One region of the Herbaspirillum sp. Her3 genome, then DNA from elsewhere that is predicted to be linked to it. Evidence: predicted binding sites of a transcription regulator. Region 1 holds the regulator's gene; the other holds the start of a gene.
The links. Region 1 encodes LexA, which represses DNA repair genes until DNA is damaged. Its sites were predicted from a motif close to ACTGTATNNNNATACAGT; they were not measured.

Region 1 (15,838 bases):
TGTTGAGCCGGTTGAACTGATTGGTGTAGTCATCCTTCAGATTGGACAAACGCTTCTGCACCGTGGTCTGGCGATCCTGGTTGATCTTCAGACTGGCCTGCAGGCCGTTGGTCTTGGAGGCGATGATGCCGCTATCGCTCAGCAGACTCGTCATCAGGGTCTGCAACTTGGTGACGATACCATTTTTGGAGGATGTAGTGTTGGTCGTATCCGGATCGGTGCCAGTGAAGAGATTGGCAATGCCGGCGAAATTGTTGGTGGTCGCCGTGGTCAGCTTGGCAGAGTCCAGTGCCAAAGTGCCGTCCTTCTGGAAGCTGATGCCGATGTCGGACAGGCTGCTGATGCCATTGCCACCGTCCACGCTGGAGAACAAGGTGTTGCGCAGCTGGTTCATGATGGTCTGCACCGAGGACTCACTGGCCAGCGGGGCCGAGGTGTTGGCCTGGCCCAGGGTGGTGGAGGGCGTCTGCGCAGTCATGCCGGCTACCGCCTTGGCCAGCGTGTTGTAGGCCGTCACGAAACTGTTGGCGGCGGTGCTGATGCCGGAGGTATCGTTGCTGATGTCCAGGGTGAAATTGTCGGACGAAGTGGTGACCTTGGAGAGGTTCAGCGTCACGCCGGAAATGACGTTTTCAACCTTGTTGCTGGTGCTGGTCACGGTCACGCCGTCGATGGACAGCTTGGCATCCTGGGCCTTGAGCAATTGGCCCATGCCACTCATGGTCAGGCCGGAATAGTCACCCGTGCCGGTCAGCGACACGGCGGCCGTGGCGCTGCTGCCGGTGGGCGTGAGAACCAGGTGGTCGTTGGTGCCATCGTTGCTGATGGAAGCGGTCACGCCGGCGCTGGCGCTGTTGATGGCGCTCATGACCTGGTTCAGGTCGATGTTGCCGCTGCCGTTGGCGGTCGGGTTGATGGCCACTGTGGTGTCGCCCACCTTCAGGCTCAGCGCGCCGGAGCTGTAGGTCTGGCCGGTGGTGACGTTGGACGAGATGACCGTACCGCTGGTGTCGGCGTTGAAAACCGAATAATTGCCGGTGCCGGTAATCTTGATGGTATTGGCCGCGCCGCTGTCCTTGGCCGTAATGACCAGGTGGTCGTTGGTGCCGTCGCTGACGATGGAGGCGTTCACGCCCGCATCGCTGCTGTTGATGGCGTCACGCACGCCGGCCAGGGTGTTGGAGGCGGGCTGGATGATGGCGGTGGAGCCGGTGCCGGTCTTGATGGCCAGGATGCCGTTGTCGAAGGTGGTGCCTGGCGCGATGGCGCCCGAGCTCAGTTTTTCCGTCTGCGCCAGTTGCGACACGGCCACCGAGTAGGTTCCCGAGGCCGCTTTGGTGGCGTCACGCGGGGCCTGGATCTGGGTCATGGTGCTCGACGTCGAGCTGGACGGATCGTAGGCGAACGCGGACAGGCTGTTGTTGGCGCTCACCTTGATGGTGTTGGCAGTGCCACCGGTGTTCGACTCCAGCACCAGGTGGTCGCCGTTGCTGTCGGTGGTGATGGAAGCGGTGACGCCGGCCTTGGAGGCATTGATCGCATCGCGCACGCCGGCCAGGGTGGAATTGGCTTGCAGGGTGATGAAGGTGGGCGAATTGGTACCGATCTTGATGGCGATCGAATCGCCGGCGTTATAGGTCGTGCCGCTGCTGACCCCGGCCGACTGAATCTTCTGCGCCAGGATCTTGGTCGAGTCGTCGCTGTTGACGTCGGCTGTGAATGGATCGGTTGTCAGGTTGCTGCCGGTACCGGCATTGGTTACCGAGCTCTTCTGGGAGCTGAAGCTTGCAGTTGTCATCGCCTTGAGCGCCGTCTGATAGGTCGACAACGCGCCTTTGAGGCTGCCGTAGGCGGAGATGAGGGTGTTGTAGCTGCTGGCCTGGGTGGTCAGCGGTGTGAGCTGTGACTGGCTTTCAGCCGAAATCAGCTGGCTGACGAGGGTGGAAACATCGAGCGGGCCTGCCGATGTGGAAATGGTGCCGGTGGAAGTCGCCACGGTTCAACTCCTGAATCTTTGCGTGAGGCACAGCGCTGTGCAATGGTCCAGCGCGGTCAAGAGGAGATGGGCTCTCAAGTACGGCGTCGGGGCAGAGGAGGGACGCTGTGCGGGATAACTATGTGAATCCGTTATGAACTGGGGTAGCCGAATCCGTCATGCGCAATGAGCGAGCACTGACGCATGCGGTTTTCGAGCCACTGCAGTTCGTACCAGACTCGAGGGAAACTCAAGCCTTTTCCTTGATCAGCAAGCCTTGCATCTTGTCGATCGATTTGGCGATGGCGATCGCTTCTTCGCTGGGAATCTGGCGAATCACGGTATCGGTTGCCGTATCTACCACCTTGATGATGGTCTTGCCGGTATCCTGGTCTTTGGAGAAATTCAGCGCGGCAGCATTGGCGGCAGCAAAATCGTTCAACTTGCCCACGGCGTCGTTGACTTCGCTTTCGGTTGCGCGGCGGGCCTCCGGGGTGGCCGCCGGTGCGACCGTCGATACCACGGGATCGGGCTTGTCAGCCGCCTTCGGTGCTGCGTATGCAGTACCGGAGTCGCCAGCAGCGGTGATATTAAGTGGGGCAATTGACATGGTACTACTCCCTTCCTTAAAGGAACGTGCGGAGAATAAGGACTATCCCCCGCACGTCATCCTACCTAGCTATCTGGCTTATTTCAACAGCGAGAGGACTTGCTGCGGCGCCGAGTTGGCCTGCGACAGCATCGCCGTACCAGCTTGTTGCAGGATCTGCGCACGGGTCAGGTTCGCGGTTTCCTGCGCGTAGTCGGTATCCATGATACGGCTGCGCGACGCGGTGATGTTCTCGCTCGACACCTGCAAGTTGCTGATGACCGCGCTGAAGCGGTTCTGCACGGCACCGAACTCGGCACGCTTGGAGGAGATCAGGCTGATGGCCTTGTCCAGGTTCTGGATCGCCTTCTGTGCGTCGCTCTGTGCGGACGGAGCAGCAACTGCCTGATCCAGGGACAGCTTGGCGCTGTCGACGGCGGCCTGCAGGGTCACTGCCGAAGAAGCCAGTGCGCTGGAGGACAGCGAAGAGCCGGTAGCGAACAGGTTGTCCAGGGCAGCCTTGGCCGAGGTGTAGGTCGCTTGTGCGGTGCTCACGCCGGAGGTGTTGCCCAGGCCGATCAGGCCGCTGGCGCTGGTGCCGATGACGGTAGCGATGGTGGCGTTGTTCGACAGGTCATCCAGGGTGATGGTGATCTGGTCGTTCAGCTTGTTGTCTTGCACGTTGGCGCCGACCTGGAAGGACAGGGTCAGGGAAGCCGAGACGTTGGCCGAATCCGAGCCGGTACCAGCCGAAGCGCCTTGGCCCACGCCGGTGAACAGGTTCTGGCCGTTGAAGCTGGTGCCGTTCAGGACGCGGAACACTTCCTGCGACAGCTGGGTGTATTCGTCGTTGAGGGTCTTGCGGTCTTGTGCGCTGTTGGTGCCGTTGGCAGCCTGCACAGCCAGTTCACGCATACGTTGCAGGTTATCGCCGACGGTCGACAGAGCGCCTTCAGCGGTTTGCGCCATCGAGATACCGTCGTTGGCGTTACGTTGAGCAACTGCCAGACCCTTGATCTGGGAGTTCATGCGGTCGGCGATGGCCAGGCCGGCGGCGTCGTCCTTGGCGCTGTTGACGCGCAGGCCGGAAGACAAACGTTGGATCGAGGTATTGAGCGACGACTGCGAGGAATTCAGGTTCCGCTGCGTATTGAGCGACGGAATGTTGGTATTGATGACTGATGCCATGTTAATTCTCCTAAGATTTGAGACCGATGATCCGAGTTTCAGTGCCTAACGTTGGTCTTCTACCCATGAGCCCCAGGCGTTTCAACCTCTGTTGATTGCTTTATCGGGCAGTCTTGGAAAAAGTTTAGGGCTTGCGCGAAAAAAATCTTTTTCAAGGCTTTCCGAACTAAAACTGCGTGCTTTGAAACTCCAAGCATCTCCTTTTTCGACGGCAATTCGAAAAACTTTAGGAAAATCGCTGTTGCGGTAAAGAAAAAGCTGCCAAAAAGCAAAAACCGCCCGGACAGGGCGGTTTTGGGGTTCGGCAGTGCATTCCGTCAGCTCAGCCTTGGGCCTTTTTCTGTTGCATGACGGTCAATTCTTCGCCTACCTTCTTCAGTACCGAGTCCCAGTCATTGATGGCGGGTTGCCGGAACAGGCGCATGCTGGGATACCAAGGCGAGTCCTCGCGGTCGTTCAGCCAGCGCCAGTCGGGGACGTGGGGCAGCAGGACCCAGGTCGGATGGCTCATGGCGCCGGCCAGGTGGACCACGGAGGTGTCCACGCTGATGACCAGATCCAGATTGCTGATGGCCGCGGCCGTATCGGCAAAGTCCTGGCAGTCGTCGCCCAGGTTGAAGACGGGCAAGCCGGCAGGCAGAGTCTTCAATGCCTCCAGCGGCTTGCCTTTCTGCAGGGAATAGAATTCCATGTTGGGCAGGTCAAACAGCTGCTTGAAGGTGTCCAGCGGGATGGAGCGGTGGCGGTCATTGCCGTGCTCAGGATTGCCGCCCCAGACGATGCCCACCCGCAGGTTGCGTTCGGACCTTGACATTCCATTAATTTTTTCGCACCAGGTGGCCGCCAGAATGGTGTCAGCCGCCAGATAGCCTTCGGGGTAGCGAGGAATGTCGTCCACCGTATGCGTGTGCATGGCGTACGGCAGGCTCATGAGCACGTAAGCGCAGTCGCAGGGCGGCAGAGGGTCGCTTTCGCGCACCAGTGTGACTTGCGGGGTGAAGGATTGAAACAGGCGGTACAAAGGATTCTTCACATGCACCGCCACGCGCGCGCCTTGGTCCAAGACCAGGCGCACGTAGCGCAGGAACTGGATGCTGTCACCGAAGCCTTGTTCATGCATCAGCAGGATGGACTTGCCCGCCAGCGATGACTTGCCATCCCATTTGGGGATGAGTTCGAACAACTTGTGGATCAGGCGGTAGACGTGAGCGCGCTCCTTGGTCACCAGCCGGCTCTCATGGCATTCCCAGCCCTCTTCGAATTGCCCTTTTAGCAACAGTGTCAGCGCCAGGTTGTGCTTGGCGGTCGGGTAATTGGGGCGTATTGCCAGGGCCTTGCGGAAGTTTTTGATGGCTTCTTCGTCGTCGCCATGGTCGTGCAGGATCGCACCGATGTTGTTGTAGGTCAGCGCGTGCTTCGGGTCCAGTGCCAGCGCCTGGTTGAACATGCGCATGGCATCGTCGAAGCGGTCGCCGGTGCTGAAATAGCTGGAGCCCAGCTTCACATAGCTGTTCGGGTCCTTGGGGGCGATCTCGATGACGCGCAGCAGGTGCTCGTGGGCTTCCTCGATGCGGTTCAGTTTCAGGTAGGTATCGGCGATCTTGTTGTGCGCATAGGTATCCTGCGGATCAAGCAGGATGGCGGTTTTATGGGACTCCACCGCTTCCTTGTACATTTCCATGGCGTGCAGCGCTTCGCCCAGAGCGGTATGCGAAGGCGCGAAACTGATCTGCAATTCCAGCGACTTGAGAATGGTGGCGACCGCCTCGTTGAGGCGGTTTGCCTCAATCAGCGCGCGCCCCAGGTGGGAGAGCGGGCCGGGTGCATTCGGTTCGCGCTTGACGGCATCTTCGAAATACGCGACCGAGGCTTCTGGATCGGCCTTTTCATGCAGGGCGTTGGCCAGGCCGATGCGCGCTGCCCGATTCTCGGTGTCGATCGAGATCGCCCGCTCATAGAGGGCGATCGCTTCATCTATCCGGTCCTGGTTCAGGATGGTGCCGGCCAGGTTGCTCAGGTATTCGGCATTGCCGGGGTCGGCGTCGACAGCTTTGCGCAGGTAGATTTCCGCTTCAGCGAACTGGCCCTCCTGCATGGCCACCAGGCCTCGTGCATGGTTGGCAAAGACCAGCTTGGGTGCCCGCGCGAGTACGGCCGTGCAGAGGTTCTTGGCTTCCTCGGTCTTGCGGTTGTCCAGCAGATCCAGGGATTTGCGGACATCCAGCAGATCCTGCAGGTTGGACTTGGCGGCGGCCGGGGCCGGAATGTGTTTGCCGTGCTTGTTGCTGCTCTTGCGCGTCGACATCGAAAGGGGTCCTCTTGGTTGGGCGCATCGCTGGCGCCGGGCATAGCTATCCAGCAAGGATGATATGCGCAACGCGTCACGGGCGAAGAGGTGAATAGAAAGCAAAAAACCTCCGTTTTAGACGGAGGTTCATGCAGCAACACGCAGTCGCAGGCGCCCGGTGCGGGTGGGGCGCCGGCCTGTGCTCAGTTCCAGCTGCGCAACAGTCCGACCGCCAGGCCTTCCAGTGCAAACTGATCTTCTTCCGGCTTGACGATGATGGGTTCGAATTCCGGGTTTTCGGGGAAGAGGGTGATGACGCTGCCGGTCTTCTGGTAGCGCTTGACCGTGACCTCATCGGCCAGGCGCGCCACCACGATCTGGCCATTGCGCGCCTGGTCGGCGCGGCGCACCGCCAGCAGGTCGCCATCCAGGATGCCGGCGTCGCGCATGGACATGCCGCGCACCTTGAGCAGGTAATCGGGCTTGGCCGGGAACATGGCCGGGTCGACCTGGTAGGTCTTCTCCACGTGCTCCTGGGCCAGAATGGGCGAGCCCGCTGCCACCCGGCCGATCAGTGGCAGGCTCAGCTGCATCAGGGCGGGATGGGGCAGGGCCATCTGGCGCCCCGTGCTGATGCTCGCGCCAGCGCCGGACTCGCGCAGGCGGATGCCGCGTGACGTGCCGGGAGAAATCTCGATGGCGCCCTTGCGCGCCAGTGCCTGCAGATGCTCCTCGGCGGCGTTGGCGGAGCGAAAGCCCAGCTCGGCTGCGATTTCGGCGCGCGTGGGAGGGAAGCCGGTGTTCTCGATGGCGTTCTTGATCAGGTTCAGGATCTGTTCCTGGCGCGCGGTCAGTTTGAGCATGGGGGTGGCCTTTCTCGAAGGGAAGGCTGTCTGGATGAACAGTCTGTATTTTTATACAGGTGCAATCCTTGTGTCAACGGCAACATGCATATTCCAGCGTGGAAAAGGCAAGTTTTCTTCTCTATATATAAGAGGAGGTAGATGAAGTTTCTGCCGCTTTGCCAACAATGTGCCGCTCATGGGCGGCTGGCTGTGGTCTTCTGGCCGCGCCGTAGGCTCGCCGCGATTGCTGTCGGGGCGGAAACCTAGTATGATCTCGGGTTTTCCTCTTCCCACACCCGTCTTGACGCCGGGGTGGGCGTCTTCAATAAGTCCATAAGGAGTCTACATGCGTCATTATGAAATCGTATTTATCGTCCACCCGGACCAAAGCGAGCAAGTGCCGGCGATGATCGAGCGTTACAAGGGCATTGTCACCACCCGCGGCGGCAAGGTCCACCGTGTCGAAGATTGGGGCCGTCGCCAACTGGCTTACCAGATCCAGAAGCTGGCCAAGGCTCACTACGTCTGCCTGAACATCGAAGTCGACAGCGAAACGCTGGCTGAAATCGAAACCGGCTTCAAGTTCAACGACGCCGTCCTGCGCCACCTGACCGTCAAGATGAAGAAGGCCGAAACCGGTCCTTCCCCCATCCTGAAGGCAGTGCAGAAGGAAGACGCGGCCAAGAGCCGTACCGAAGCTCCGGCAGCTTAAGCGCTGCGAACATCGCGGAGAGTGAACCAGCTTCAAGTCATCGCCAGCCTGGCAGAACGTGACGTTTTACGTTACACGCCGGCCGGTATCCCGATTGTCACTGCCAGGTTGCAGCATCAGTCGGAACAGATGGAAGCTGGGCTGAAGCGCCAGGTCGAATTCGAGATCGCGGCGCTGGCAGCAGGGGAAATCTCCGGTGCCCTCAACAGGGCGGCACTGGGTGAAGTCTTCCGGTTCACCGGCTTTTTGGCCCGCAGGAATCGCAACAGCAAGAGCGTCGTGTTTCATATCGTTGATTTTGGCCCGGTCGCGCCGGATTGAGCGGCGCAAGGTAGCCAAACAGACCTTACCCAATTTTTAGATACAGGAGCCAACCATGGCATTCGGTAAAAAGTTCGATAAAAGCAAGCTGAAAAACAAGCGTCAACAGCAAAACCCGCTGTTCAAGCGCAAGAAATTCTGCCGTTTCACCGCCGCTGGCGTTGAACAGGTCGATTACAAGGACGTGGACACCCTGAAGGACTTCGTCCAGGAAAACGGCAAGATCATGCCGGCACGCCTGACCGGTACCAAGGCCCACTACCAGCGTCAAGTTGACACCGCCATCAAGCGCGCGCGTTACCTGGCCCTGCTGCCGTACACCGATCTGCACAACGCGTAATCAGCGTCGAGAAATAGGAGAAAAACATGCAAGTCATTCTGTTGGAAAAAATCGTGAATCTCGGCGGTCTGGGTGATGTCGTGCGCGTCAAGGACGGTTTCGCACGCAACTTCCTGATCCCGCAACGCAAGGCCCGCCGCGCTACCGATGCAGCCATCGCTGAATTCGAAGCCAAGCGCGCCGAGCTGGAAAAGGCTGCTGCCGAGAAGCTGGCCGCTGCCCAAGCCCAAGGCGAAAAGCTGGCTGGCGCCACCGTGGAAATCGCTCAGAAGGCTGGCGTTGACGGCCGTCTGTTCGGTTCCGTGACCAACTTCGACATCGCTGAAGCCCTGGGCAAGAAGGGCTTCGCCGTGGAAAAGGCGCAAGTGCGCCTGCCCAACGGCCCGCTGAAGATCGTTGGCGAACACCCGGTGTCGGTTGCTCTGCACACCGACGTGGTGGTCGACGTCACTATCGCAGTCAAGGGCGAGCAAGCGTAATACGCCTGTTTGCTGCAATTCGTTTTGCAATAGAAAAGCCGGGTTCGCCTGGCTTTTTTATTGCCCGTCGCTTATTTGTTTGTTTATTCGCTTTTGGTTTTTAGATTCACTTTCTCGCCAGATGAGGTGAGGAAGATGCCGTGCCTGTCGCACCTGTTCGCCTCTGTAGGGTGGTTGTGCAAAAACGTCCAGGCAGCCCAACGGCTTTACATCAGCAGGTTATAATGCGCGCCATGAAAGAATCGTCACGCGGCAATCCAGAATTTTTCCGCGGCCAGAGGGAGTCTTCCGATCCGCAGATCGATGCGCTCCGCGTGCCGCCCCACTCCATCGAGGCCGAGCAATCGGTGCTGGGCGGCCTGCTGCTGGATAACGCGGCCTGGGACCGTATCGCCGATTTCGTCAGTGCCGACGACTTCTACCGCTACGACCACCGCATCATCTTCGAGCACATCGTCAAGCTCATCAACAGCACCAAGCCGGCTGACGTCATCACCGTCTATGAAGCCATGTCCACCAGCGGCAAGGCCGAAGAGGTGGGCGGGCTGGTCTACCTGAACGCGCTGGCGCAGAATACCCCCTCGGCCGCCAACATCCGCCGCTACGCCGAGATCGTGCGCGACCGTGGCATCCTGCGCAAGCTGATCACGGTGGCCGACGAGATTTCCGGCAATGCCTTCAATCCACAAGGCAAGGATGTGAAGTCCATGCTGGACGAGGCCGAATCCAAGATCTTTGCCATCGCCGAAGAGGGCTCGCGCGGCTCGCAGGGCTTCATGGAAATCCAGCCGCTGCTGACCCAGGTGGTGGAGCGTATCGATGAGCTCTACAACCGCGACAATACCAGTGACATCACCGGCGTGCCGACTGGCTTCATCGACCTCGACAAGATGACCTCCGGGCTGCAGCCCGGTGACCTGATCATCGTGGCCGGCCGTCCCTCGATGGGTAAAACCGCTTTCTCGATCAACATCGGTGAGCACGTGGCCATCGAATCGGGCTTGCCAGTGGCCGTGTTCTCCATGGAAATGGGCGGCGCCCAACTGGCCATGCGTATGCTGGGTTCGGTCGGACGCCTGGACCAGCACCGCCTGCGTACGGGCCGCCTGCTGGACGAAGACTGGCCGCGCCTGACGCACGCCATTCAGAAGATGAACGACGCCCAGTTCTACATCGACGAGACCCCGGCGCTGTCACCCATCGAATTGCGTGCGCGGTCGCGGCGCCTGGCGCGCCAGTGCGGCAAGCTGGGCCTGATCATCATCGACTACCTGCAGCTGATGTCGGGTAACGGTGGCAGTTCTTCCGAAAACCGCGCTTCCGAAATCTCGGAAATCTCGCGTAGCTTGAAGGGCCTGGCCAAGGAACTCAATTGCCCGGTCATTGCGCTGTCGCAGTTGAACCGCTCGCTGGAACAGCGTCCCAACAAGCGTCCCGTGATGTCCGACTTGCGCGAATCGGGCGCCATCGAGCAGGATGCTGACGTTATTTTGTTCATTTACCGTGATGAAGTTTACAATCCGGACTCGCCCGACAAGGGGACGGCGGAAATCATCATCGGCAAGCAGCGTAATGGCCCCATCGGCAGCATTCGCCTGTCCTTCCTGGGGATGTATACCAAGTACGACAACTATATCGGCAATCTGGCGCAGCCTTACGGCGGCGATTGATGGCCATGGGCGGCGTGCCGGCTGGTGCGCCGCTGCACAAGGATCACGGGCGGCGCGGGCCGCCCGTGTCACGCAAGGCGGACGGCTCCCGAGGCCGTCCGTGCAGGACGGGCAGGGCGGGTTCCCGGCTTCCATGGAGGCTGGCCGCATGCCGGTTCGAAACGGCGCTCCAACCGGGCGCTAACCATTGATGAGAGAGAAAAATGTTTGGACGATTGATGCCGACTGAAGGCAAATTCTTTGACCTTTTCAATCAGCATGCAGAGCTGGCGGTCAAGTGCGCAAAAGAAATGGTGGCGCTGATGACCAATTTCGATGACCTTGAAATTCGCGTGCACGCCATTGAAGCCGTCGAGAAGGAAGCCGACAAGGTGACGCACAATGCCATCGAATTGCTGCACAAGACCTTCATCACCCCGCTGGACCGCGACGACATCCACCAGCTGATCACCCGCATGGATGACATCCTGGACCTGCTCGAAGACGCCGCCCAGACCATCTCGCTCTACGACATCAAGTCCATCACGCCTGAAGCCAAGCGCCTGGCCGAGCTGTGCCTGTCCTGTGCCGAGAAGGTGCAAGCCGCCGTGGGCCTGCTGTCGAACATGGACAATTCCCGCCAGATCCTGTCGATCTGCCAGGAAATCGACCGCCTCGAGTCCGATGCCGATCACGTCATGCGCGCGGCGATGTCCAAGCTGTTCCGCGATGAGCCGGACGTGCGGACCCTCATCAAGCTCAAAGCCATCTATGAAATCCTGGAAACCGTGACTGACCGCTGCGAAGACGTGGCCAACATCATCGAAGGCATCATCGTCGAAAACGCCTGATCGGTCGGCATCGCGGCGATTCCCTCGATTTCCGACGGGGACGCCGCAGGCTTCACACAACGGTTTCCCCATGCAAACAATCCAAATCAGCTTACATATCCTCGCGTTGTTGATCGCCCTGGCACTGCTGTTCGACTTCATGAACGGTTTCCATGACGCCGCCAACGCGATTGCCACCGTGGTCTCCACGGGTGTGCTGCGTCCGCAGACCGCCGTGGCCATGGCGGCCTTCTTCAACCTGGCCGCCGTCTTCGTGTTCCATCAGCTGCACGTGGCGGCTTCGGTCGGCAAGGGCACCATCGAGCCGGCCATCGTGGACCAGTACGTCATCTTCGGTGCGCTCATCGGCGCCATCTTCTGGAACCTGGTGACGTGGTACTACGGCATCCCGTCCTCGTCCTCGCATGCCTTGATCGGTGGCCTGGTAGGCTCGGCCGTGGCCAAGGCCGGTACCGGCGCGCTGATCTCGGCGGGCCTGTTGAAGACGATTCTCTTCATCGTGCTGTCTCCCTTGCTGGGCCTGGTGTTCGGCTCGCTGATGATGCTCGCGGTATCGTGGATCTTCTATCGGTCCACGCCACGCAAGATCGACGGCTGGTTCCGGCGGCTGCAGTTGCTGTCGGCGTCCATGTACAGCCTTGGCCACGGCGGCAACGACGCGCAGAAGACCATCGGCATCATCTGGATGTTGCTCATCGCCTCCGGCTATTCCTCACCGGAAGCGCCGCCGATGTGGGTCATCATCTGCTGCTACTGCGCCATCAGCCTGGGCACGCTCTTTGGTGGCTGGCGCATCGTCAAGACCATGGGCCAGAAGATCACCAAGTTGAAGCCCGTCGGCGGCTTCTGTGCCGAAACCGGTGGCGCTATCACCTTGTTCATCGCGACCGCCCTGGGTATCCCGGTCTCGACCACCCATACCATCACCGGTGCCATCGTCGGCGTGGGCGCGGCGCAGAAGATGTCGGCGGTGCGCTGGGGCGTGGCCAGCAACATCGTCTGGGCCTGGATCTTCACCATCCCGGCATCGGCCTTCGTGGCGGCCATTGGCTGGTGGATCGGCGTACACGTGCTGTAATCCATTCCCTCTGGCCGCCGCGCCAGCAGCGGCCACCCAAAAGCAAAAAGCCACGTTCTCACGTGGCTTTTTGCTTTGAGGCTGAAGAAAACTACATGAAAGTGCTTACAGCACGTCGCTGGCGTGATCGGCCAGGCGCGAGCGTTCACCACGCGCCAGTGTGACATGCCCGCTGTGCGCCCAGCCCTTGAAGCGGTCGACCACATAGGTCAGGCCGCTGGAGCCTTCGGTCAGGTAGGGCGTGTCGATCTGGGCGATGTTGCCCAGGCAGACGATCTTGGTGCCGGGACCGGCGCGCGTGACCAGGGTCTTCATCTGCTTGGGCGTCAGGTTCTGGGCCTCGTCGATGATCAAGAACTTGTTCACGAAAGTACGGCCGCGCATGAAGTTGAGCGACTTAATCTTGATGCGCGAGCGGATCAGGTCCTGGGTCGCCGCACGGCCCCATTCACCGGCATCGCCATCGGACTTGTTGAGCACTTCGAGGTTGTCGTCGAAGGCGCCCATCCAGGGGCCCATCTTCTCTTCTTCCGTCCCTGGCAGGAAACCGATGTCTTCACCGACCGGCACCGTCACGCGGGTGACGATGATTTCGTTGTAGAGCTTGGTCTCCAGCACCTGCGCCAGGCCCGAGGCCAGCGCCAGCAGGGTCTTGCCGGTACCGGCCTGGCCCAGCAGGGTCACGAAGTCGCATTCCGGGTTCATCAGCAGGTTCAGCGCGAAATTCTGCTCGCGGTTGCGCGCGGTGATGCCCCAGACGCTGTTCTTGGCATGGCCGAAGTCGCGCAAGGTCTGCAGCACGGCAGTCTTGCCGTTGATCTGCGTGACCTGGCCGTAGAAGGCCGGCTCGCCATTCTTGGGCTCGATGAAGACGAACTGGTTGACCAAGAGGGAGGGCACGTAGGGGCCGGTGACACGGTAGTAGGTATAGCTGCTGCCGTGGCGGCTTTCCTGCCAGGACTCCATGCCCTTGCCATGCTTGTTCCAGAAGTCATCGGGCAACTGCTGGATGCCCGAATACAGCAGGTCGGTATCTTCCAGTACATGGTCGTTGAAGTAATCTTCAGCGGGCAGGCCGATGGCACGCGCCTTCAGGCGCATGTTGATGTCCTTGGAGACCAGCACCACCGGACGTTCCGGATACTGCTGGTCCAGCGCGCGCACCACGCCCAGGATCTGGTTGTCGGCCTTGCCCTCGGGCAGGCCTTCGGGCAGGGCGGCGTTCTGCAGCTTGGTCTGGAAGTACAGGCGTCCCTTGGCATCCTTGTTGCCCAGCTTGGACAGGGGAATGCCCAGGTCGATCGAGTCCTCGGCCACGTCGGATACCAGCGCATCCAGGGAACGCGAGATCTGGCGCGCGTTGCGGGCCACTTCGGACATGCCCTTCTTGTGGTTGTCCAGCTCTTCCAGCGTGACCATGGGCAGGTAGATGTCATGCTCCTCGAAGCGGAACAGCGAGGTCGGATCATGCATCAGCACGTTGGTATCCAGCACGAACAGCTTGGACTTGCCCAGCTTGTCGGCCACCCGGCTGGTGGGCGACTTGGGCCGGACTTCGGCACTCTTGGGAGCGGCTTTGGGTTTCTCGGCCACGGCGGCGGTCTTGCCGGTGATGCGCGCGCGCGGCGCGGTGACCTTGGTGTCGGAGACGTCGGCAACGGCAACTGCAACTTCTTGTGGTGCAACTACGGGAGCGGAGGTTTCAACGAGAGTGATGTTCGGTTTGACGGGCTTGTTGCGATCGGCCTTGGGATAGTCCTCGGGAGACAGCATCGAAGCTGGTTTGCTCGGCATTTTGGGCAGGGGCATCAGGACCTCGGAAGTGGATGAAGAAAACACCGCTTTGTCAGAGCGAACAGGTAAAGCAATACATCAGACAGCAAAGGGAGGGATCTTGCTGTGGGGCCGGGCATGCCAATGAAATCCTTGCAACTGCCGTGCAACGTACCGGAGGGGCCCGGACGGGGTGCAGACAGGGGAAAAGCGAGGGCTTGATTGGCCTGGACGGCAGGGAAAACCACTGCGCAAGCAGCGGGGGTGGCAAAGTAAAAAGTAAAAAAGCCGTTTCGGCAGGCCTCGGGCCTTAACCTGAAACGGCTTCCAGCAAACGTTTTTCTCTTTGAATTCAATGGCTTGTATCGTTTGACCGCATCTTTGGAACGCGTCGCAAGCACTTGCCAGGTGTCTGCGCCGCGGCCTGAATCGATGCCTGCCGTCTGGACCCGCGCAGCAGCCTGGTGGGCCATTGCGCTGCAGCAATCGGACAGCCTGTCTCAGGTATCGAACTTCATTCAGGCCAGGGTTTTGATGAAGGCCAGCACCTCATCCACGTGTGCAGGAACCTTCACTCCACGCCATTCTTTCACCACTTTGCCTGCGGCGTCAATCACAAACGTGCTGCGCTCCACGCCGCGTACCTGCTTGCCGTACATGTTTTTCATCTTCATGACGTCGAACATGGTGCACAGGCTTTCATCGGGGTCGGAGATCAGCTCGAAAGGCATGCCCAGCTTGGCCTTGAAGTTTTCATGGGACTTCAGGCTGTCGCGGCTGATACCGAAGATCTCGGTATTGGTGGCCTGGAACTGCGGATGCAGGTCGCGGAACTGCATGCCCTCGGTGGTACAGCCGGGCGTGTTGTCCTTGGGATAGAAATACAGGACCAGGTTCTTGCCACGGTAGTCGGCGAGGTTGAAGGTCTTGCCACTGGTCATGGCGGCCGAGAAGTCCGGCACGGTCTTGTTCAGGAGGGATGGTCGGTCTGTCAAAGTGGCGCCCCGTAGGTGAAATCTTGTTGGTGGAAGGTTGGCTGGCCAGCCTACATGGCCTGCACGATCATCTCGCCCGAACGGCCCGGCAACTCGCCCCAGGCGATCGGCAGGATGGGCAGGACGTCATTCTTGATGCTCTCGTAGTAGTCACCCATGGATACCAGTTCATAGCCTTGGGCGCGCCAGCCTGTGAGCAATCGTTCGAAAATGGGGCCGAGTTTCTGTCCTTCAAGTTCCGCGTGCAGAGTGAAGACGTGATCACGTGGTTCTTTGGTCAACTGAAGCAAAAACTCAGCGGCATTGCCCGCATCGATCATCTTGCCACCGATCTCGCGGCCCAGGATTTCATCCAGCGTGGGCAGGGTGGTCGGCAATTGCACGCAGGACAGCGGTTTGCCGAAGGCCGAGAGGCGGTGCGGACCGGCATCGGCATCGGCCAGGCGGCCATCCTCGCGCAATTGCGCGCGGCCGTCCGAAGAATAGGCCATGCCGAACTGGTCCAGCTGGACGAAGGCATGATCGTTCATCTGCCAGCCGGCCGCACCGTGCGTGCGCGGTGCTTCGCCGAAGATTTCGCGGTAGCGGGCATGGGCCTGGTGCATGGTTTCTACCGTCCATTGGGCCTCGGCGGTGCGTACGTCGTCCTGCCAGACGCGATGGTCCCAGGTATGGATGCCGCATTCAAAGCCCGCTTCTTTGGCGGCGCGCATGAATCCGGCGCAGGTTTTGCCGATGTCGGGCGCGGGCAGCAGG
Region 2 (15,838 bases), 1.9 Mb from region 1:
TAGCAACACGATTTAGCGGTCCTGTCCTACAAAAGCCTATTTTTTAGTTATATCGATGAACGCCGATCAGTCCACCTCTCCCGCCGCTGCAGCTCCTTCCCGTTTGCCCCTCACCGACAAGGTGCAGGAGGCCCTGGCCATCACCAAGCGCGGCATCGATGAGCTGCTCATCGAAAGCGAATTTGCGCAAAAGCTGGCGCGCGCCGAGCAAAGCGGCCAGCCGCTGCGCATCAAGCTGGGCCTGGACCCGACCGCACCTGACCTGCACCTGGGCCACACGGTGGTGTTGAACAAGATGCGCCAGCTGCAGAACCTGGGCCACCAGGTGATCTTCCTGATCGGCGACTTCACCTCCATGATCGGCGACCCGTCCGGCCGCAACGCCACCCGCCCGCCGCTGTCGCGCGAGCAGATCGAGGTCAACGCCAAGACCTACTTCGCCCAGGCCAGCCTGGTGCTGGATCCGAGCAAGACCGAGATCCGCTACAACTCCGAATGGTGCGACGCCCTGGGCAGCCGCGGCATGATCCAGCTGGCCTCGCGCTACACGGTGGCGCGCATGATGGAGCGCGACGACTTCACCAAGCGCTTCAAGGAAGGCACCCCGATCTCGGTGCATGAATTCCTCTACCCGCTGATGCAGGGTTATGACTCGGTGGCCCTGAAGTCCGACCTGGAACTGGGCGGCACCGACCAGAAATTCAACCTGCTGGTGGGCCGCGAACTGCAGAAGGATTTCGGCCAGGAGCCGCAGTGCATCCTGACCATGCCGCTCCTGGAAGGCCTGGACGGGGTGGAAAAGATGTCCAAGTCCAAGGGCAATTACATCGGCATCACCGAACCGGCCAACACCATGTTCGCCAAGGTGATGAGCATTTCCGACGTGATGATGTGGCGCTACTACGAACTGCTGTCCTTCCGTTCCATTGCCGAGATCGCCGGCTTCAAGGCTGATGTCGAAGCCGGCAAGAATCCGCGTGACATCAAGGTGGCCCTGGCCCAGGAAATCGTGGCCCGCTTCCACTCGCAGCAGGCCGCCGAAGATGCGCTGGCCGACTTCGTGAACCGTTCCAAGGGCGGCATCCCGGATGACATCCCGGAAGTCTCGCTGACCGGCGCCCCGCTGGGCATCGGCCAGTTGTTGAAGCAAGCCAACCTGTGCGCCTCCACCTCGGAAGCGCTGCGCATGGTCGAGCAGGGTGGCGTGCGCATCGATGGCACCGTCATCAGCGACAAGGGTTTGAAGGTCGAGGCCGGCCAATGCGTGGTGCAGGTGGGCAAGCGCAAGTTCGCCCGCGTCACCCTGGCGTAAGCTGGAGCGCGCATGATCGCTCTCTTGCAGCGGGTCAGCCAGGCCGCCGTGGTGGTGGATGGCCAGACCCTGGGCGCCATCGGCACCGGGCTGATGGTGCTGGTCTGCGCCGAGCGCCATGACACCGTGGCCGAGGCCGATGCCTTGTTGAAGAAGCTGCTGGCCTATCGTGTCTTCGGAGACGAGGCCGGCAAGATGAATCGCAGTGTTGCCGATGTGCAAGGTGGCCTGCTGCTGATCCCGCAATTCACGCTGGCGGCCGATACCAATTCGGGCACGCGGCCGTCCTTCACCCCGGCGGCGGCGCCGGAACTGGGACGGCAATTGTTCGATCACTTCGTGGCACAGGCGCGTGCGCGCCACGGCCAGGAGCGGGTGGGAACAGGGCGCTTTGGAGCCGATATGAAGGTTTCTCTCACCAATGATGGCCCGGTGACCTTCTGGCTGCAGATCAAGCCCAAGGTGCCGGTGCCCGATATGAACGTTGCTGTATAAAACCCATCCCGGCATTGAAGCCCGGGGGCGTGGCCCCAAATGGATTCGTACTGCGTGTTGAATGTGGCCTTACTTTAGGAGGTGATATGAAATTCTGGAGCGATTCTTTCAAGGACGGTGCCAACATCCCCGGCGAATTCGCCTTTGCGGTGATGGACCCCAAGACCCATGTGGCCCTGTCTGCCAATCGCAATCCGCACTTCGCCTGGAGCGACCTGCCGGCCGGCACGAGGTCGCTGGCGCTGGTGGTGCATGATCCGGACGTGCCCTCGCGCGGCGACGACGTGAACCAGGAAGGCAAGACCGTGCCGCTGGAGCTGCCGCGTGTGGATTTCTATCACTGGACGCTGGTCGACATTGCGGCCAATGTCAGCGAAATCAAGGCCGGCCAGTTCAGCAATGGCGTGACCGCACGCGGCAAGCCGGGCCCGGCGGTGCTGGGCGACGTGATGCCGGGCGCGCGCCAGGGCATCAATGACTACACCGGCTGGTTTGCCGGCGACGGCGACATGCGCGGCGACTACTTCGGCTATGACGGTCCCTGCCCGCCGTGGAACGATGCGCTGGTGCACCGCTACATCTTTACGCTCTATGCATTGGACGTGGAACAGCTGCCGGTGGCCGGCAACCTGGAAGGCTCGGTGGTACTGACCGCGCTGCGCGACCACGTGCTGGAGCAGGCTTCGATCACCGGCCTGTACACCCTCAACCCGAACGCGGTACCGCGTAGCTGAATTCCCCGCATGACCGACATCCTGCTGATCCGACACGGCGAAACCGACTGGAACGTGGACAAGCGCCTGCAAGGGCATATCGACATCGGCCTGAACCAGGCTGGCCGGCGCCAGGTGCTGGCGCTGGGCGAGGCGCTGGCGCGGGAGGGCATCGATGCCGTCTTCGCCAGCGACCTGCAGCGCGCCCGCGATACCGCGCAGGCGGTGGCGGACGCGGCGGGTTTGTCGGTGCAGATCGACCCGGGTTTGCGCGAGCGCTGCTATGGTGCCTTCGAGGGATTGCGCCATGTGGAGATCGAGGCGCGTTATCCCGAGGCTTATCGCCAGTGGAAAGCGCGCGAACCGGACTTCCGTTATCCGGCCGGCGAGCGCATCGCCGAGACCATGCGCGAATTCTATGAACGTTCAGTAGAGGCCGTGCAGCGCGTGCTGGCGACGGGCCGCTATCGCAAGGTGGCCATCGTCACCCATGGCGGTGTGCTGGAATGCGTGCATCACTGGGCCAGCCAGAGCTCCTTCGCCCAGCCACGCACGTTCGACATCTTCAACGCCAGCGTCAACCGCCTGCACTGGGATGGCCAGCGCGCCCACATCCGCTCCTGGGGCGAGATCGGGCATCTCCAGCGGGAGACGTTGGATGAGGTGGATCGCTAGCGCCCGGCATCCCTTGCCAGGCATCAACCTGACAGGTTCACTGTCGGCCTTGGATGACGGAATTTCCTGTGCGGTGATATTTGATGTTGGCATTTGACCAACAATCAAACCTGCCCAATAAATAATCAGCCCTAAAGATGTAACCGCGCCCGATTCTTGTTGGGCGGGGCCGGGCAATCGCGCTAAAATAGCGCCCTTCCCCGAACCTCCCCCTGATCCACGTCGTGAACATTGGGCCCTATTCCCTGCGCAACAACGTGTTCGTCGCCCCCATGGCGGGTGTGACCGACCGTCCGTTCCGCCAGCTGTGCAAGCAGCTGGGGGCAGGGTATGCCGTGTCTGAAATGGCGGCGTCCGATCCGCGGCTGTGGCAGAGCGAGAAGACTTCGCGGCGCATCAACCACGATGGCGAGATGGAACCCAAGGCGGTGCAGATCGCCGGGGCCGATCCCGCCATGCTGGCCGATTGCGCGAAGTACAACGTCGAACGCGGCGCGCAGATCATCGACATCAACATGGGCTGCCCGGTCAAGAAGGTCTGCAACAGCTGGTGCGGTTCGGCCCTGCTGCAGGACGAGGAACTGGTGGCGCGCATCCTGGACGCGGTGGTGTCGGCGGTGGACGTGCCGGTGACCCTGAAATTCCGCACCGGCTGGAACCGCGCCAACAAGAATGCCCTCAAGATCGCCGCCCGCGCCGAAGCTGCCGGTATCGCCATGCTGACCCTGCATGGCCGTACCCGCGCCGACGGCTACAGCGGTGAAGCGGAATACGACACCATCGCCGCCGTCAAGGCGGCCGTGACGATCCCGGTGGTGGCCAACGGCGACATCACCACGCCCGAGAAGGCGCGCGAGGTGTTGCGCATCACCGGCGCCGATGCCGTCATGGTCGGCCGCGCCGCACAGGGGCGGCCCTGGATCTTCCGCGAGATCGACCACTTCCTGCGTACCGGTGAACATCTGCCGGCACCGCTGGTGAGCGAAGTCGAGCACCTCATGGCCGAACACCTGCAAGCCCACTACGCCTTCTATGGCGACTACCTGGGCGTGCGCACGGCGCGCAAGCACATCGGCTGGTACGTGCGCGACCTGCCGGGCGGCGAGCAGTTCCGCCGCAGCATGAACCGCATCGAAGACTGCGGCCAGCAGTTGCAGGCGGTGCGGCAATTCTTTGCCGCTCAGGCCGTGCATGGCGAACGCCTGCAATACGGACTGGCCGACGAGGTGCCGCTGGCTGCTTGAGGCAGCCTGGCAAGAGAGCAGCACGCACGGCAGAACAGGGTATCGGATGCGCTGGCCCCGGTGGCAACGGCGGGCGCAATTGATCAACAACATGGCCTCACCATGCACCATCGCGCCCAGGGGGAAAACGGCGCGTGGGACGTGCGGGTGGCGCCGACAAGAACAGAAGCAGCACAGCAATGAGCAAAGAAAGTATTGAGGATGTCGTCAAGAAGAGCCTGGAAAAATATTTCCGGGATCTGGGTGAACAACTGCCCACCAATGTCTATGACATGGTGCTGGCCACGGTCGAAAAACCGGTCTTCGAGACCGTGATGGCGCGCGCCGAGGGCAATCAGTCCCAGGCCGCCGAGATCCTCGGCATCAACCGCAACACGCTGCGCAAGAAGCTGCAGCAGCACGGCCTGCTGTAGCCTCGCGCTGCCGTGCCGGTACCGCCCTGGCGGGCGCCGGACGGTGTGCGGGTGCAGCTTCCTTCCACGGTTTTTCCGGTTTCCTTTTCCTTACCAGTCTTGCCTACCATGATCAAACAAGCACTCATTTCCGTATCCGACAAGGCAGGCGTGCTCGACTTCGCGCGCGCGCTGTCCGCCATGGGCGTCAACATCCTGTCCACCGGCGGCACCGCCAAGCTGCTGGCCGACAATGGCGTGCCGGTCACCGAAGTGGCCGACTACACCGGTTTCCCGGAAATGCTGGATGGCCGCGTGAAGACGCTGCATCCCAAGGTGCACGGCGGCATCCTCGCTCGCCGCGATTTCCCCGAGCACGTCGCCGCCCTGGAACAGCACGGCATCCCCACCATCGACATGGTGGTGGTGAACCTGTACCCGTTCCAGCAGACCGTGGCCAAGGACGAGTGCTCGCTGGAAGACGCGATCGAGAACATCGACATCGGCGGCCCGGCCATGCTGCGTTCCTCGGCCAAGAACCACAAGGACGTCATCGTCATCTGCGACCCGACCGACTATGAAGGCGTGCTGGCTGACCTGAAGTCCGGTGGCGACCTGCCCTACGAAAAGCGTTTCGCGCTGGCCAAGAAGGTCTTCGCCCACACCGCGCAATACGACGGCGCCATCACCAATTACTTCACCTCGCTGGGTGAAGACAAGCAGCACAGCACCCGCAGCGCCTATCCCGCCACCCTGAACCTGCATTTCGAGAAGGTGCAGGACATGCGCTATGGTGAAAACCCGCACCAGAGCGCCGCCTTCTACCGCGACATCAAGAAGGTCGATGGCGCCCTGGCCAATTACACCCAGTTGCAAGGCAAGGAACTGTCCTTCAACAACATCGCCGACGCCGATGCCGCCTGGGAATGCGTCAAGAGCTTCGACCCGGCCACGGAAGCTGCCTGCGTCATCATCAAGCACGCCAACCCCTGCGGCGTGGCCATCGGCGCCAACCCGCTGGAAGCCTACAGCAAGGCCCTGCAGACCGACCCGACCTCGGCCTTCGGCGGCATCATCGCCTTCAACCGCGAAGTGGACGCTGCCGCAGCCGAAGCCGTGGCCAAGCAGTTCCTGGAAGTGCTGATCGCCCCGTCCTTCACGGCCGAGGCCAAGCAGATCTTCGCGGCCAAGCAGAACGTGCGCCTGCTGGAAATCCCGCTGGGCACGGGCCTGAACGGCTATGACTTCAAGCGCGTCGGTGGTGGCCTGCTGGTGCAGTCGCCCGATGCCAAGAACGTGCTGCTGGCCGATGTGAAGGTGGTCAGCAAGAAGCAGCCGACCCAGCAGCAACTGCAGGACCTGATGTTCGCCTGGCGCGTGGCCAAGTTCGTCAAGTCCAATGCCATCGTCTTCTGCGGCAATGGCATGACCCTGGGCGTGGGCGCCGGCCAGATGAGCCGTATCGATTCGGCCCGCATCGCTTCCATCAAGGCGCAGAATGCCGGCCTGACCCTGGCCGGTTCGGCCGTGGCTTCGGATGCCTTCTTCCCGTTCCGCGATGGCCTGGACGTGGTGGTCGATGCCGGTGCGACCTGCGTCATCCATCCGGGTGGCTCCATGCGCGACCAGGAAGTCATCGATGCCGCCAATGAGCGCGATGTCGTCATGCTGCTGACCGGCACCCGTCACTTCCGTCACTGATTGCGGCTTGCTGCAAAAACGACGCCCGGCTTCATGCCGGGCGTTTTTGTTGGTGCCGCGTGCGCCGTGCCAGGCCGGTTTCAACTGTCCTCGGTGATGAATCCTTCATGCAGGGCAATTCGCGTCATGGCCGCTTCAAAACGCTGGCGCGATTCCGAGGTCAGCTGCTGCAGGTATTGATGCAATTGCGCGTCAGCCACATTGCGGTTGGCGCATTGCGCGCTGTAGCGCTCGAACTGCGACAGCTGCATCAGCAGCTCGGCCACGTGGCGCGGGCATTCGCAGGCGACCGTGGTGGACTGGTTGGCGAAGGCGATCAGTTCGTTGTCGTCCCAGCGGCGTGGTGGCAGGGTCTTGTCGGCTTCTTCCTCTGTGCGAGTCGGCAAGGACAGCGCCGCCAGGCCGCGCAGCCATTGCAGGATCACCACGTCCGGCTGCGGCGCGCGCAACAGGCTGATGCCCACCGTGGCCAGCGTCTCGCACACGGCCTCGCTGGCAAATCCATACAGCACCGCCATCGGCAGCCCGCTCAGCGCCGGCGCCGAACTCTCCAGCGCGCCCAGCCAGCCGGCATGCAATTGCGGCTCGTGCAGCAGCAGGGCATCCACTTCTTCGCGTTTCAGGGCCATGGCCGCCTGTTCGATGTTCTCGAACGGTCCCAGCAATTGCAGCGGACGGCCCAGGCGCTGCAGCAGGCCCGGCTTGTCCAGCCGCTGTGCCAGCGTGGAGCCGATGACGGCCAGGCGCCACCGGCCTTGCGCGGCTTCCGGCGGCGTGGGCCGGGCGGCATGCAGTTCGGCATGGGTGGCGGCGACCTGCTGGAGCTGATCCATGTCCAGCCCCGCCAGGCTGCCGATGGCGTGCCCCAGTTCGGTCAGCTGGCGGATCAGCGCCAGGCGCCGGACGTCCGCCTCCGAATACAGTCGCTGGCCGCTGGGCGAGAGCTTGCCCTGGGTCAGCGCATAGCGGCGCTCCCAGACACGCAGGGTGGCGACCGGCATGCGCAGCATGCGCGCTACCGCACCGGTGCGGCGCAGGGCTTCGCCAGCGGGTTTGTCGGTGGACGGAGCAGGGGAAGAGGTGGGGTTGGCAAGGCTCATGGGATTCTCCATTGAATCATGTTTGACGCAGATTATAGAGGCTAATTTGGCGTCATGAGTCAAGTGTGGCGCATTTATTCGGTACAATCTTGAGTCATGAAGCCCAGGAACCCGGCCACCGGCTATCGCGGCAACAAGGCGCACTTGCCCAGCAAGCCCTGCGCCGTGTGCGGCTTGCCCATGACCTGGCGGCGCGCCTGGGCGAAGAACTGGGCCGAGGTCCGATATTGTTCTGACGCCTGTCGCCGCAAGCGCGCCCACCCTGGCCTTTGAGGAGTCGAGCCATGTATCGCAAACATCAATTCGACCTGGTGCTGGATGCGCCTTCCCCGGAAGACGAACCCGCCGCAGCTTCTGCCGCCGCCCTGCGTCCCGTGGCACCGCTGGCGCTGCTGCCCTTGCAGCCCACCCTGGCGGCGGCCCGCGAGCGCATCGCGGCCGTGCGTCCCGGCGCGTATGCCCGCACCCGCAACAGCCTCGATGGCGCCGTCACCGGACTTTCTCCCTATCTCACGCACGGCATCGTCAGCCTGCGCGAGGTGCTGGCCGGCGTCTGCAGCCGCCATGCGCTGGAGGTACAGCACAAGTTCGTCTACGAGCTGGGCTGGCGCGCCTTCTACCGCTATGTCTGGGCCAGGCGCGGGGCGCGCATCTTCGATTCGCTGCATGCCGGTCCGTTGCCGGAGTCGGCCTATGCACGCGAACTGCCGGCCGACATCCGCGAAGGCGCCACCGGCCTGCCCGTGATCGACCAGGCCGTGCGCACCCTGTACGCTACCGGCACCCTGCACAACCACGCCCGCATGTGGCTGGCCAGCTATGTGGTGCACCTGCGCAAGGTGCATTGGCGCGCCGGGGCGGACTGGATGGTCGGGCACCTGCTGGATGGCGACCTGGCCAGCAATCACCTGAGCTGGCAGTGGGTGGCCGGTACCGGCAGCCACAAGCCCTACCTGTTCAATGCCGAGAACGTGGCCAGATATGCTCCGGCCGAGTGGCATAGCCCAGGCACGGTGGTAGATACCTCATATGAAGCTTTAGGCGAAATGGCGCTCAATCCCGACCCGGTGGCCGCCGAACCCGCCCAGCGCGCACGGGAGCGCTGCAAGGAGCCGGCGCTGCTGTCGGCACCACCTGAACATTTGGGCAGTTTGACGCCACAGGCCCAGGCCGTGGCCGGGCGCGATGTCTGGCTGGTTCATCCGTGGAGCCTGGGCGAGTTGCCTGCCGACCTGCCGGCCGATACCGTGGTGGTCGGCCTGTACCTGTCGGACTTCCATCTGCTCTGGCCCTGGGACCAGCGCCGCTGGGATTTCGTCGGCGCGCGCATGCGGGAGCTGAGCTCCTTGTGCTGGCACGGTGACGCCGCCACCGTGGGCCGCGCGTTGAAGGCTGCACGCAGCGTGCGCTGCCTGGCCGATCCGCATCTGGCGCCCTGGCTGCCGTTGTGGGCGCAGTGTGTGGCGCCAGCGGAGCTGTTCCCGGTGGTGGACAAGCCCAGCGACCTCTTCACCCAATGGTGGCGCCGCAGCACCCAGGGCCTGCAGACCGCCGCCGAGCTGCTGGCGCGCACCGAGCGCAGGGAGCGGCGTGATGGCTGATTCCGATCCGCAATCCCGGGACGAATTGACGGTGCTCTATGACGGCGCCTGCCCGCTGTGCCGCCGCGAGATCGGCCTTTACCAGCGCAGCGCGGAGGATGCGCCACTGCGCTTTTGCGACATCAGCCGCGCCGATGCGGCCCCCGCCGAGCTGCCAGCTGGCCTCACGCGCGAAAAGCTGCTGGCGCGTTTTCACGTCAGGCGGGGGGATGGCATGGTTTTCAGCGGTGCCGAAGCCTTCGTGCAACTGTGGGCCACTTTGCCGGGCTGGCGCTGGCTGGCCCGGCTGGCGCGCCTGCCGGGCATGCTGTGGCTGATGGAGCGCAGCTATCGCGGCTTCCTGCACGTGCGGCCGGCGGTGCAGCGGTGGGTGTTGTGGGTGGAGCGCCGACGCTGACATCTGCGCCGTTGCACGCGCGCCTGATCGGTTAGACTGGCGGGCATGAAAATTCTCGGTATCGACCCAGGCTTGCGCACCACCGGTTTCGGGGTCATCCACAAGCAGGGCAACACGCTGTCCTATATCGCTTCCGGCACCATCAAGACGCCGGATGGCGATCTCCCCTCGCGCCTGAAAGTCATCCTGGCCAGTGTCGGCGAAGTGGTGAAGTCCTATGCCCCCGATTGCGCCGCCATCGAAAAGGTGTTCGTCAACGTCAACCCGCAATCCACGCTGCTGCTGGGACAGGCGCGCGGCGCGGCGATCTGCGCACTGGTGGCGGCCGACCTGGCGGTGGCCGAATATACGGCCCTGCAGGTCAAGCAGGCCGTGGCCGGCCATGGACGCGCCCAGAAGGCGCAGGTGCAGGAGATGGTGGCGCGACTCTTGAAGTTGCCCGGCCTGCCGGGGACCGATGCGGCCGATGCGCTGGGCGTGGCGATCTGCCACGCGCATGGGGGAGGGGTCTTGTCCGGGCTTGGCGCGCTGGCCCCGGCACTGGCGCGCAAGGGCATCCGCATGCGCGGCGGGCGCCTGATCGGCTAGTTTTCTACTTGAACAGCGACAGCATGCGCTGCGCCAGCTTGACCACCACCAGCACCACCGCACCGGCGACCACGCCAAAGACCGCATTCAACACCGCTGGGGTGATAGCACCCAGCACCGGGCCCATCACTGCCACGGTGCCCGCAGCTTCCGCTGCCGCCTCGATGGCGTGATGGGCGAAGGACAGGCCATGCGTCAGGATGCCGCCACCCACCATGAACATGGCAATCGTGCCGATCACCGACAGGCTGCGCATCATCTTCGGTGCGGCCGCCAGCACCGCCCGGCCGATGCCGGCCTTGACCCGGCCCCAGCCGCTGTCGCCAGCATGCTGCACCAGGTACAGGCCGCCATCATCGAGCTTGACGATGCCCGCCACCACGCCGTAGACCCCGGCCGTCATGATCACGGCGATACCGGCCAGCACCGTGATCTGCTGCTGCAAGGGCGCCCCGGCGACGGTGCCCAGCGTGATGGCGATGATCTCCGCTGACAGGATGAAGTCGGTGCGCACGGCGTCCTTGATCTTTGCCTGTTCGTAGACCTGCGGGTCGATGTCGTCGGCGGCCCTGGCGGCGACTTCATGATGTTCTTCCTCGTGGGGAAGATACTGGTGGGCCAGTTTCTCGAAGCCTTCGAAGCACAGGAAGGCGCCCCCCAGCATCAGCAGCGGCGTCACCGCCCAGGGAATGAAGGCGCTGATGGCCAGCGCTGCCGGTACCAGGATGGCCTTGTTCTTCAACGAACCCTTGGCCACCGCCCAGACCACCGGCAGCTCTCGCTCGGCCCGTACGCCTGCGACCTGCTGGGCATTGAGGGCCAGGTCGTCGCCCAGCACGCCTGCGGTTTTCTTGGCTGCTACCTTGGTCATCAGGGATACGTCATCGAGCACGGTGGCGATGTCGTCAATCAATGCGAAGAAGGCGCTACCGGCCATGTTTTTCCTTTGTCTTCATCTGAGCGGGGATGCTTGGATACTGTTTATCCGAACAGTGCTGTATCATCGCGGGATTATCACAGAAGCTGCCTCCCACGCACATCCATGACGCCATGATCGGTCGCCTCTCCGGAATTCTTTTGGAAAAAATCCCTCCGAACCTGCTGGTCGACTGCCAGGGTGTCGGTTATGAAGTGGCCGTGCCGATGAGCACCTACTACAACCTGCCATCCCTGGGCGAAAAGGTCAGCTTGTTGACGCACCTGGCCATCCGCGAAGATGCCCACATCCTGTTCGGGTTTGGGACTGCCGAAGAACGCAATACGTTCAAGGAGCTGATCAAGATTTCCGGCGTGGGCGCGCGCACGGCGCTATCCATTCTCTCCGGCATGTCGGTGGCCGACCTGGCGCAGGCCGTCACCCTGCAGGAAGCCGGACGCCTGACGCGCGTGCCGGGCATCGGCAAGAAGACCGCCGAGCGCCTGTTGCTGGAATTGAAGGGCAAGCTGGGCGCCGACCTGGGCGCGGTGGCCGGTGTGGTCCACAGCGATGCCTCGGCCGATATCCTCAATGCCCTGCTGGCGCTGGGTTATTCGGACAAGGAAGCGACCCTGGCCATGAAGCAGGTGCCCAAGGACAGCACCGTCTCGGACGGCATCAAGCTGGCCCTGAAGGCGCTCTCCAAAGGCTGAGCCCGGGCAGACAAGGATTAGAGCATGAGCATCCAGACCGACGATTTCTCCGAACAGCGCATCATCTCCGCCACCCCGGCCTCGGCCAATGAGGAAGCCATCGAGCGCGCCCTGCGGCCCAAGCAGCTGGACGAATACGTCGGCCAGGAAAAGGTGCGCGCCCAGCTCGAAATCTTCATCTCGGCCGCCCGCAAGCGCGGCGAGCCGCTCGACCACACCCTGCTGTTCGGCCCGCCCGGCCTGGGCAAGACCACCATGGCCCACATCATCGCGCGCGAGATGGGCGTGAACCTGCGCCAGACTTCCGGCCCCGTGCTGGAGCGCGCCGGCGACCTGGCAGCGTTGCTGACCAATCTCGAAGCCAATGACGTGCTCTTCATCGACGAGATCCACCGCATGTCGCCCGTGGTCGAGGAAATCCTCTATCCCGCGCTGGAGGATTATCAGATCGATATCATGATCGGCGAAGGCCCGGCCGCCCGTTCAGTGCGCCTGGACCTGCAGCCCTTCACGCTGGTGGGCGCCACCACCCGCGCCGGCATGCTGACCAACCCGCTACGCGACCGCTTCGGCATCGTCGCCCGCCTGGAGTTCTATACCCCGCCCGAACTGGCGCGCATCGTCACTCGCAGCGCCGGGCTGTTGAATGCGCCCATCGTCGAGGATGGTGCCCTGGAAATCGCCCGCCGCAGCCGTGGTACGCCGCGTATCGCCAACCGCCTGCTGCGCCGCGTGCGCGACTATGCCGAGGTCAAGGGCGAGGGCCGCATCACCCGTGACATGGCCGATGCCGCGCTGGTAATGCTGGACGTGGATCCGGTCGGCTTTGACCTGATGGACCGCAAGCTCTTGGAAGCGGTGCTCTTCAAGTTCGGCGGTGGCCCGGTCGGACTGGACAACCTGGCGGCCGCCATCGGGGAAGAGCGCGACACCATCGAAGACGTGCTGGAGCCCTACCTGATCCAGCAAGGCTACCTGCAGCGCACCCCGCGCGGACGCATCGCCACCGGCGCGGCGTACCAGCACTTCGGCGTCACGGCGCCGCGCACCGGTCCCAATGGCGAGCTCTGGGGCGGGTAAGCTCGGCCATTCTCACTGGCAGCGCGACTGTTGTCAGGGACGAAAAATAGCATGACGCGCAGCGGCACAAACTGATGAAATTTCTGTCAGATCTCGTCAAAAAGCGAGTTTTTGCTTGTGCAAAAATTAATCGTCATCGACAATGGATAGCTATTCACTATCTTTCGATGTGAGCCCCATGCTAATGTCGAGCCAAGCCCTTCGTTACGCGCATCAGTTGCTGGATGCGCGCGCCCAGTCTCGCATCATCCCGCGCATTTCCGAGTCCGAACCGCTGTCGGTCGAAGACGCCTACGAAATCGCCCACAACATCCGCAACATCCGCGTCGCCCAGGGCGAGCAGCCCATCGGCCGCAAGATCGGTTTCGTGGTGCGCAAGAACTGGGAACGCTACGGCATCATCGACGATGGCCGCATCCCGACCTGGGCACCGATGTATGACGCCACGGTGCGCTTTGCCGAAGACAACCACGGCGCCCAGTCGCTGACCGGCGCGGTGCAGCCGCGCATCGAACCGGAAATCGTCTTCAAGCTCGGCAAGACCCCGGCGCCCGGCGCTTCGCTCGATGAGCTGGCCGATTGCCTGGAATGGATGGCGCATGGTTTCGAGATCGTGGTCTGTCCCTTCCCCAACTGGGAATTCACGGTGGCCGATTCGATTGCCGCCTTCGGCCTGCATGGCACCCTGATCGTGGGCGAGCCGCACGTGCTGTCCTCTGCCACCAAGCATCACCTGCCGCAGATCCTGGCCAGCGCCAGTGTCTCCCTGTCCTGCAATACCGAATCCTCCAGCGTGCTGCGCGCCGCCGGTTTCTGCAATGACGAGATGGACAGCCCCCTGCATGCGCTGTGGCACCTGCACCAGCTGCTGCAGAAGCAGACCCGCTTCCGCCAGTTGCAGGCCGGCGAGATCATCAGCACCGGCACCTGGACCGACGCCTGTCCCATCGAGCCGGGCCAGACCTGGACCACGGCTTTCTCCGGCGTGACCCTGCCGGGCCTGACGGTCTCCTTCGTCTGATGACGGCCACGCCCCGCTGATGGCCATCTGGGTGGATGCCGATGCCTGTCCGGGCGTCATCAAGGACATGCTGTTCCGGGTGGCCGACCGCACCACAATCATCGTGACGCTGGTGGCCAACCGGCCCTTGCGTACGCCACCCTCGCGCTACATCAAATCCATGGTGGTCCCGGCGGGCTTCGACGTGGCCGACAAGGAAATCGCCCGCCAGGTCGTTCCCGGCGATCTGGTCATCACCGCCGACATCCCGCTGGCCGCCGAGGTGGTGGCCAAGGGCGCGCTGGCGCTCAACCCGCGCGGCGAGCTCTATACGGCCCAGAACATCGGCCATCACCTCAGCACCCGCAATTTCATGGAAGAGTTGCGCAGCAGCGGCGTCGAGACCGGCGGTCCGGCCGCCTTCAGCGCCAGCGACGGCCGCGCCTTCGCCCGCGAACTGGACCGTTACGTGCTCAAAGCTTCACGTCCGGCCTGATCGCGCGGATATCACTGCTCCCGCAGCCAGGTCTGGGTGCGGCCCAGCATCGGCATGCCGACATAACCGCGCACATTGAGCTTTTGCCCCTCATCGATGACCGACAGCTTGCTCTTGTAGACCTTGCCATTGGCCGGATCGATGATCTGGCCGCCGTTGTACTCGTCGCCATCCTTTTTCAGGCCAGACAGGATGGTCATGCCGATGACCGGCTGGTCCTTCAGCTCGCCCTCGCACTTCTGGCAGACCGGGTTCTGGTCTTCGTCCGGCGCACGGAAGAGCTTCTCGATCTTGCCGCTCAGTTCGCCATTGTTTTCGCTGATGCGGATGAGCGCCTTGGGCTTGCCGGTGGCGTCATCAATGCTCTTCCACAGGCCCACCGGGGAGCCATCGGCCCAGGCGGCGGCACTGGTGAGCAGGGCGGCTGCCAGCAAGGACAGCGTGGCCAGACGGGAGGGGGAGGAAGTACGGGGCATGTTTGTCTCCTGTTATCAAGTCGAATGCCATAAAAAAGCACGATTGTTCTAATTTATTCGATCCAGTCTAGACAAGCCCGCCTCGCAAGGCAAGCACAAAAACAAAAGCCGCCGCCCCGTGAGGGACGACGGCTTTATGAAGAAACAGGCCGGTTTACTTCAGCTTGGCCAGCTGTTCCTTCACTTTTTCCAGCGTAGCGCTGAAGTTGGCGACGCGTTCCTTCTCCTGCGCCACCACCGCCTCGGGCGCACGGGCCACGAAGCTTTCGTTGGACAGCTTGCCGTTGGCCTTGGCGATCTCGGCGGTCAGGCGGGTGACTTCCTTGCCCAGGCGTTCACGCTCGGCAGCCACGTCGATTTCCACCTTCAGCATCAGCTTGACTTCACCAACGATGGCCACCGGTGCCGGCGACTCCGGCAGTTGCGCCACCACCGTGGTTTCCGACAGGCGCACCAAGCCTTGCAGGTAGGGCAGGAAGGATTCCACTGCCGACGCATCGGCGGCTTCCACGATCAGCGGTACGCGCAGCGACGGCGCCAGCTGCATCTCGCCGCGCAGGTTGCGGCAGGCATCGGTGTAGGCCTTGAACTGGGCGACCCAGGCTTCGGCTTCGGCATCGATCTTCTCCAGGTCCGGGCGCGGATAGGCCTGGCGCATGATGGAGTCGCCGGCCGGATCAGGCTTGCGATCGGTCAGCGGGGCCACGCTCTGCCACAGTTGTTCGGTGATGAAAGGCAGCACCGGATGGGCCAGGCGCAGCACGCTTTCCAGCACGCGCAAGAGGGTGCGGCGGGTGGCGCGCTGCTGCGCTTCATTGCCGCTCTGGATCTGGGCCTTGGCCATTTCCAGGTACCAGTCACAGTACTCGTCCCAGACGAATTTGTAGATGGCGGTGGCGATGTTGTCGAAGCGATAGTCGGCAAAGCCCTTTTCCACTT

Region 2: a site for LexA is predicted at 11,195-11,212, ahead of ruvA (Holliday junction branch migration protein RuvA). Genes of this name have one in related genera too.

What each region holds. Positions count from the first base shown of each region.
Region 1 covers NZ_CM176328.1:3,313,353-3,329,190, reverse strand. Annotated here, with positions in the region: gene fliD (flagellar filament capping protein FliD) at 1-1,996, opposite strand, end outside; gene ACVC5H_RS15100 (flagellar protein FlaG) at 2,226-2,585, opposite strand; gene ACVC5H_RS15095 (flagellin N-terminal helical domain-containing protein) at 2,664-3,752, opposite strand; gene ACVC5H_RS15090 (tetratricopeptide repeat protein) at 4,075-6,057, opposite strand; gene lexA (transcriptional repressor LexA) at 6,243-6,902, opposite strand; gene rpsF (30S ribosomal protein S6) at 7,231-7,596, shown strand; gene priB (primosomal replication protein N) at 7,618-7,917, shown strand; gene rpsR (30S ribosomal protein S18) at 7,973-8,257, shown strand; gene rplI (50S ribosomal protein L9) at 8,284-8,736, shown strand; gene ACVC5H_RS15060 (replicative DNA helicase) at 8,961-10,406, shown strand; gene ACVC5H_RS15055 (DUF47 domain-containing protein) at 10,610-11,236, shown strand; gene ACVC5H_RS15050 (inorganic phosphate transporter) at 11,307-12,314, shown strand; gene ACVC5H_RS15045 (PhoH family protein) at 12,420-14,087, opposite strand; gene ACVC5H_RS15040 (peroxiredoxin) at 14,606-15,028, opposite strand; gene ACVC5H_RS15035 (polysaccharide deacetylase family protein) at 15,133-15,838, opposite strand, start outside.
Region 2 covers NZ_CM176328.1:5,174,968-5,190,805, reverse strand. Annotated here, with positions in the region: gene tyrS (tyrosine--tRNA ligase) at 56-1,312, shown strand; gene dtd (D-aminoacyl-tRNA deacylase) at 1,325-1,807, shown strand; gene ACVC5H_RS23590 (YbhB/YbcL family Raf kinase inhibitor-like protein) at 1,894-2,541, shown strand; gene ACVC5H_RS23585 (histidine phosphatase family protein) at 2,551-3,195, shown strand; gene dusB (tRNA dihydrouridine synthase DusB) at 3,420-4,439, shown strand; gene ACVC5H_RS23575 (Fis family transcriptional regulator) at 4,619-4,852, shown strand; gene purH (bifunctional phosphoribosylaminoimidazolecarboxamide formyltransferase/IMP cyclohydrolase) at 4,961-6,532, shown strand; gene ACVC5H_RS23565 (MerR family transcriptional regulator) at 6,613-7,632, opposite strand; gene ACVC5H_RS23560 (DUF2256 domain-containing protein) at 7,729-7,905, shown strand; gene ACVC5H_RS23555 (FAD-binding domain-containing protein) at 7,917-9,233, shown strand; gene ACVC5H_RS23550 (thiol-disulfide oxidoreductase DCC family protein) at 9,226-9,630, shown strand; gene ruvC (crossover junction endodeoxyribonuclease RuvC) at 9,676-10,218, shown strand; gene ACVC5H_RS23540 (DUF808 domain-containing protein) at 10,223-11,155, opposite strand; gene ruvA (Holliday junction branch migration protein RuvA) at 11,269-11,847, shown strand; gene ruvB (Holliday junction branch migration DNA helicase RuvB) at 11,872-12,927, shown strand; gene ACVC5H_RS23525 (2-keto-4-pentenoate hydratase) at 13,106-13,948, shown strand; gene ACVC5H_RS23520 (YaiI/YqxD family protein) at 13,968-14,423, shown strand; gene ACVC5H_RS23515 (DUF2147 domain-containing protein) at 14,435-14,899, opposite strand; gene ACVC5H_RS23510 (valine--tRNA ligase) at 15,054-15,838, opposite strand, start outside.